Linked DNA regions of Desulforamulus hydrothermalis Lam5 = DSM 18033. The protein of the gene in region 2 interacts with the protein of the main gene of each other region in a pairwise test. Links are inferred from orthologs where the notes say so. Each region holds a gene or a part of one and is shown on either strand. Other genes may lie near its edges.

Evidence for each region.
Region 1: the proteins of leuS (region 2) and ligA interact in binary tests that used the Escherichia coli proteins (3 or more experiments, as listed by UniProt). The link is inferred for Desulforamulus hydrothermalis Lam5 = DSM 18033 from one-to-one orthologs.

What each region holds. Positions count from the first base shown.
Region 1 is NZ_CAOS01000014.1:28,280-31,592, reverse strand. The notes cover bases 121-3,110. They hold ligA (NAD-dependent DNA ligase LigA), read right to left. Parts: upstream 2,626-3,110; coding sequence 616-2,625; downstream 121-615. Other genes in these bases: DESHY_RS12085 (lipid II flippase Amj family protein), read right to left, coding at 2,680-3,110; DESHY_RS14770 (hypothetical protein), read left to right, coding at 513-647; DESHY_RS12095 (PQQ-like beta-propeller repeat protein), read right to left, coding at 121-344. In the rest of the region: more of DESHY_RS12095, read right to left, coding at 1-120; more of DESHY_RS12085, read right to left, coding at 3,111-3,313. UniProt on the Escherichia coli protein: DNA ligase that catalyzes the formation of phosphodiester linkages between 5'-phosphoryl and 3'-hydroxyl groups in double-stranded DNA using NAD as a coenzyme and as the energy source for the reaction.
Region 2 is NZ_CAOS01000008.1:23,850-27,223, reverse strand. Bases 231-3,281 are described here. They hold leuS (leucine--tRNA ligase), read left to right. Parts: upstream 231-539; coding sequence 540-3,023; downstream 3,024-3,281. Other genes in these bases: DESHY_RS05330 (DUF421 domain-containing protein), read left to right, coding at 3,115-3,281; DESHY_RS05340 (AMP-binding protein), read left to right, coding at 231-447. Outside these bases: more of DESHY_RS05340, read left to right, coding at 1-230; more of DESHY_RS05330, read left to right, coding at 3,282-3,374.

The DNA.
Region 1 (3,313 bases), on a different replicon or contig from region 2:
TAAAGCCAGGTAAGACTGCCGTTGGGCTTCATTTGCTGCATGCCGTCGGTACCCACCGCATAAACCGTCCCGTTGTCCACCAGCAGGGGCTCGGTTATTTTGCCGCTCAGTTCCAGCTTGCGTTCCCAAAGTTTCGACCCATTGCCCAAATCATAACAAATAATTTTATTGCCCGCCGGAACATACAACAACCCGTTAGCCGTCACTGTCACATCCGCCGACAATTTGCCAGCTTTTTGTTGCTGCCAGACAAACCGGCCATAGGGGTATACGGTATAACCGGCTTCCGCCGGCCAGGCTGACATCATTAAGTAAAAGACTGCTAACAAGAAACAAAATCTCACTTCATCACCCCTCAGACTGTTACTTCTTTAGTTGCCCGGAAATTCCTTCATTAATTAGTGATATCGTCTTTAGCCTGGCAAATCTTGAGGTAAAAGGGAGTGTAATTAAAAAGGACAAAGGCACCTTAGCGGTGCCTCCAGAGTGTCGACAAACATTGCCGGTGGTTTATGATCCCCTTTGGCTCCGGTCTACGCACCGACAGCGCTATGATTCGCTACGATCGCCATTGGGGCCGCCTCAAACGGGCCCTCCTGGCCCGGTTGTCAATGATTAATTTTCATTATGCTTCAACAACGCAATAAACTCTGCCTCATTAAGGATGGCAATGCCCAACTGCCGGGCTTTCTCGTACTTGGAGCCGGGATTTTCACCCACCACCAGATAATCAGTTTTTTTACTGACACTGCCGGCTACTTTGCCGCCCAGTTGTTCAATGGCCGCTTGGGCAGCCTGGCGTGAAAAAGCCGCCAGGGTACCGGTCACCACAAAGGTTTTGCCCGCCAGGGGCAGTTCAGCCGGGTTTGGCTGCCCTGCTTCCTGCATGTTGACGCCTGCCTCGGCCAGCCGCTCAACCAGCCGCCGGTGGTCCGGCCGGGCAAAATAATCCACCACGCTTTCAGCAATCTTAGGACCGATTTCCGGGATAACGGTTAAATCTTCGAAGGTTGCGTTCATTATAGCCGTCAGGGAGCCAAAATGCTGCGCTAAAACTTTCGCGGCCCGCTCGCCCACATGGCGAATCCCCAGGGCAAACAGCAGCCGGGCCAGCGAATTGCTTTTGCTGGCCTCAATGGCCTGCAGCAGGTTATGGGAGGAGCGGGCTCCCATACGTTCCAGCTTGATTAAATCTTCATAGCGTAAACTGTATAAATCCGCCGCATCCCGCACCAGGCCGGCTTTAATTAATTGGGTAACGATGCTTTCCCCCAGACCGGCAATATCCATGGCGCCCCGGGACACAAAATGGATGATGCCTTCCCGGGCTATGGCCGGACAATACCGGTTGGTACAACGGTGGGCAGCCTCCCCGGCTGCTCTTGTCACAGGAGCACCGCATGCCGGGCAGGTAGCGGGCATGGTAAAAACCTTTTCTTTACCGTTCCTTTGTTCAGGAAAAACTTGCACCACTTCCGGGATAATATCACCGGCCTTTTGTACCAGGGCTTTATCGCCAATCCGAATATCCTTCTGGCGAATTACATCTTCGTTATGCAAAGTTGCTTTACTGACTGTGGTGCCGGCCAGTTGAACAGGTTCTAAAACAGCTGTCGGTGTCAACACCCCGGTTCGTCCTACCCTGACGATAATGTCCTTAATGGTGCTTACCGCCTGTTCCGCCGGGAATTTATAGGCAATGGCCCAGCGGGGACTTTTCAGGGTGGCCCCCAGCCGCTGCTGCTGATCCAGAGAATTAACCTTTATCACCAGACCGTCTATGGCATAAGGCAGTTGAAACCTTTTTTCCTGCCACTTGGCACAATAATCAATAACCTGCTCGATATCCCGGCACACCCGGTAATGTTCATTAACCCGCAGTCCCAGCTGCCGCAGCCAGGTCAGGCCGGCCGCGTGGCTCGATATTTGGCGGCCCTCCAGGTGGCCGATGGCATACATATAAATGCTAAGCTGGCGGGCCGCCGTCACTGCCGGGTCCAGCTGCCGCAGGCTGCCTGCCGCAGCGTTGCGGGGATTGGCAAACAGCGGTTCCCCGGCCTCTTGGCGGGCTTCATTAAGGCGGCTGAAGGAATCCTTGGGCATATAAGCCTCGCCCCGCACTTCTAAAAAGGGTACCGCTTCCTTTAAACGAAGGGGGATGGCTTTGATGGTACGCAGGTTAGCGGTGATATCTTCGCCCTGCGCGCCGTCGCCCCGGGTAGCTCCCCGCACCAGCAGCCCGTTCTCATAGGTTAAGGAGATGGCTAACCCGTCAATTTTCAGCTCAACCACATATTCCACCGGCTCGCCGGGCAGGTTGCCGCACACCCGGCGGTCAAACTCCCGCAAATCAGCCTCACTGAAAGCGTTAGCCAGGCTTAGCATGGGCACCCGGTGGGGTACCGACTGAAATCCCTGCTGCACCTGCCCTCCCACCCGTTGGGTCGGCGAATCAGGCGTCACCAGTGACGGATATTCCGCCTCCAACCGGATCAATTCCTGCATTAACCGGTCGTATTGGTCATCCGTAATAACAGGCCGGTCCAATACATAGTATAGGTAATTGTGGTGTTCTATCTCCCGTCGCAAAGCCTCTGCTCTGGCCTTAATTTCCGGGCTAACCATAATGACTTGCCTCCTTAATTTAAATCGAAAACCGTCCCCGACCGGAACTTGCCGTTAAAAGCCGCCCCGGGCAATCAATTGCGCTGCATATTTAATAATTAAGGCGGCTGGTACAAAAAACAGCTGCGCCAGTATCGTGCCCAGCAAGCGGGTAAGAGCCAGGTAAAAGCACATTTGCTTAATATCCTGCTCCGGCCTTTCTCCCCGCAGAGCCTGGTCAGTAATGCCGGCAGCCGTAGGATCCACCACCGTGGCAAATAAAACGGTGGCAATACCGTTAATGATGCCGGATAAAAAAGCTGCCGTAGAACGAAATTCGGGATATAAGGCACCGGCATAAATGGCTGACAGCACCGCTGTGGTATATATGCCGGTAACCAGCACATTAAGCACCAGAAATTTTTTGGGAATGTTAATTTTTTGTCGAAGGGCCTGCAGAAAAAACTGCCGGTTGGGTATGCGCACAGCCTGCCTGACCTGGCTGGCCGCTTTGACCGGCGAAAACAGCAGCAACCCGATCATTTTGGGTACCGACCGCACCTGATCAAACAAATATATACCCTTGGTAAAGAAGGTAATAAAAGTGGGGATAAATAAGCCTCCCACCAGGGTACCCAAAGTCGCCCCTAAAATTACCGTCCGCACCTGCACATTCAGATGCGCCAGTTCCTGACGGTAGGCCACCGAT
Region 2 (3,374 bases):
GAAGCTACCGCCCAGGCCATCGACCGGGAGGGCTGGCTGCATACCGGTGACCTGGGAATTATGGATGAAAAAGGTTACTTTAAAATTACCGGCCGTTTGAAGGATATGATTATTCGCGGCGGGGAAAATATTTACCCACGGGAGATTGAAGAATTTCTTTATACCCACCCCGCCATAAAAGATGTGCAAGTTATCGGGGTGCCCAGCTTAAAGTACGGCGAGGAAGTGCTGGCCTACATTCAATTAAGGGAAGGATACAGTTTAACCAAAGAAGAGGTTCAGGCTTACTGTAAAGATAAAATTGCCAAATATAAAATACCTTCTTATGTCTTATTCACCGACAGCTACCCCACCACTGCCAGCGGTAAAATTCAAAAATTTAAATTGCGCGAACAGGCCATTAGCACCCTGGGTCTGGAGAGCCTGACCAAAATTGAAACAGCTTAGGATTGTTGAAAAACCGCACCGTTCGTGGTAAAATTTGCGAGGAATACGAGTTTGGCTTTCCGCTATTACAGTACGACTAGGGGGCAAGTGTTTTGCAGGAACAATATAACTTTAAACAAATAGAAAGCAAATGGCAGCAGTATTGGGAAGAACAGGATATTTACCGGGTACCGGATGACTCCCAACGGCCTAAATACTATTGCCTGGAAATGTTCCCTTACCCGTCCGGCAAATTACACATGGGCCATGTGCGCAACTATTCCATCGGAGATGTTATTGCCCGCTTTAAAACCATGCAGGGCTACGATGTTTTGCACCCCATGGGGTGGGACGCTTTCGGCCTGCCTGCTGAAAACGCCGCCATCAAGCACGGCATTCCGCCGGCCACCTGGACCTGGGATAATATTGCACACATGAAGGGGCAGCTCAAACAACTGGGTTTAAGTTATGACTGGCGGCGGGAAGTGGCCACCTGCCACCCCGAATACTACCGCTGGGGCCAGTGGCTGTTTCTCCAGCTATACAAAAAAGGCTTGTGCTACAAAAAACATGCCCGGGTCAACTGGTGCCCTGATTGCGCCACGGTATTGGCCAACGAGCAGGTTGTTGAGGGTGCCTGTGAACGCTGCAGTGCCCCGGTGGAACAAAAAGAACTGGACCAGTGGTTTTTCCGTATCACCGATTACTCCCAGCGGTTGCTGGATGATCTGAAAAAATTGCCGGGCTGGCCCGATAAGGTTAAAATCATGCAGGAAAACTGGATCGGCCGCAGCGAAGGAGCTGAGCTGACCTTTAAAGCAGCTGCTACCGGGGATGAAATTACAGTTTTCACCACCCGGCCGGATACTGTTTACGGCGTTACTTACATGGTGCTGGCGCCGGAACACCCCCTGGTGGCCAAGCTGTCTGCCGGTACACCCCAGGAAACTGCAGTGGCCGAATTTGTTAACCGGGTGAGCAATCAAACTGAATTGGCCCGCACCAGCTCAGAAAAAGAAGGGGTGTTTATCGGAGCCTATTGTATCAACCCCTTTAACGGCGAGCAGGTTCCCATTTTAACCGCCAATTATGTGCTTTATCATTACGGTACCGGTGCTGTAATGGGCGTGCCCGCTCACGACGAGAGGGACTTTGAGTTTGCCAAAAAATATAACCTGCCCATTAAAGTTGTTATTCATCCTTCGCCGGCACAGCCTTTAAATGAGGTTGAGATGACCGATGCCTACACCGGCGACGGCATTATGGTAAATTCCGGTCCCTTTGACGGAACCCCCAACCGGCAGGGGATTCGTAAGGTAATTCAATTTGCCGAAGCCAAGGGCATTGGCAAAGGGGTAGTTAATTACCGGCTGCGGGATTGGTTAATTTCCCGCCAGCGCTACTGGGGTACACCGATTCCCATAATTTATTGCAAAACATGCGGCGCTGTGCCTGTACCGGAAGACCGGTTGCCGGTGCTGCTGCCTACCGATGTAGCCTTTAAGCCCACCGGGGAATCACCTTTAAAAAGCCGGCCGGACTTTGTTAATACCGTCTGCCCGCAGTGCGGCGGTCCTGCCCAGCGGGAAACCGATACCATGGATACCTTTGTGGATTCCTCCTGGTATTTCCTGCGTTATACCAGCCCCCGGGATACCGGGCAGGCCTGGGACAAAGCCAAAGCCGACCGCTGGATGCCGGTAGATCAGTATATCGGCGGCGTTGAGCACGCCATTTTGCACCTGCTGTATTCCCGGTTCTTTACCAAGGTGTTTTATGACTTGGGCCTGGTTAATGCGGAGGAGCCTTTCGCCAATTTGCTGACCCAGGGCATGGTATTAAAAGACGGGGCCAAGATGTCTAAATCCAAGGGCAATGTGGTCAGTCCGGAAGAAATTATTGAACGCTACGGGGCAGATACAGCACGGTTATTTATCCTGTTTGCGGCGCCGCCCGAGCGGGATTTGGAATGGAGCGACCGGGGGGTTGAAGGCTGCCACCGCTTCCTTAACCGGGTATGGCGTCTGGTTTATTCTGTGCAAGACCAGGTAGCTGCCGCCCCGGCTATCCAACCGGGAACTTCGTTGGTAGGCGTACACAAAGAAATGCGCCGGTTAACCCATTATGCCATCAAAAAAGTTACCGAGGATATCAGCGGCCGCTTTAACTTTAATACCGCCATCAGTGCCATTATGGAGCTGGTTAACGGTCTTTACACCTACCGCGATAAAGTGGCGGAAGTGGAGCGGGATGCGGCTGTCTTGGCGGAAGCGGTAAACACCGCGATTATCCTGCTGGCTCCCTTTGCCCCGCATATTGCGGAGGAATTATGGCAGGCCACCGGACACCGAGACAGCGTGCACCGCCAGCCTTGGCCCGCCTACGACCCGGCTGCCCTGGTGGAAGATGAAGTGGAAATTGTTGTTCAAATAAACGGCAAAGTTCGGGAACGCTTGCATATACCGGCCAACATGAGTCCTGCCGAAATGCAGCAATACGTGATGGATCAAGCATCGGTACAAGCGTTAATTGCCGGCAAACAGGTAATTAAGGTTATTCCCGTGCCCGGCAAGCTGATTAATATAGTCGTAAAATAAGGCACCCCTGGCGGGTGCCTTATTATTATTCATGTATGTACCGCCGTCAGCCATCCTATACTAAGATGTAGATGCCTACGGAGGTGGAGGTATGGAAGAACTGTTGGCGCATGTTTGGCGAACCGTTGTCATCTACCTGGCGGTACTGGTGATTGTCCGGCTGACGGGCAAGCGGGAGATCGGTCAGCTTTCTTCCTTTGACTTTGTGGTGGCCATCATCCTGGCAGAGCTGGCGGCCATTCCCATGGAGTCTTTGGATATTCCCATCTGGCACGGCATAATTCCCATTGCCACCCTGGGGCTGTTAGAGGTGGGCTTTTCTTATCTGACGCTAATTAATCGTCCGCTGCG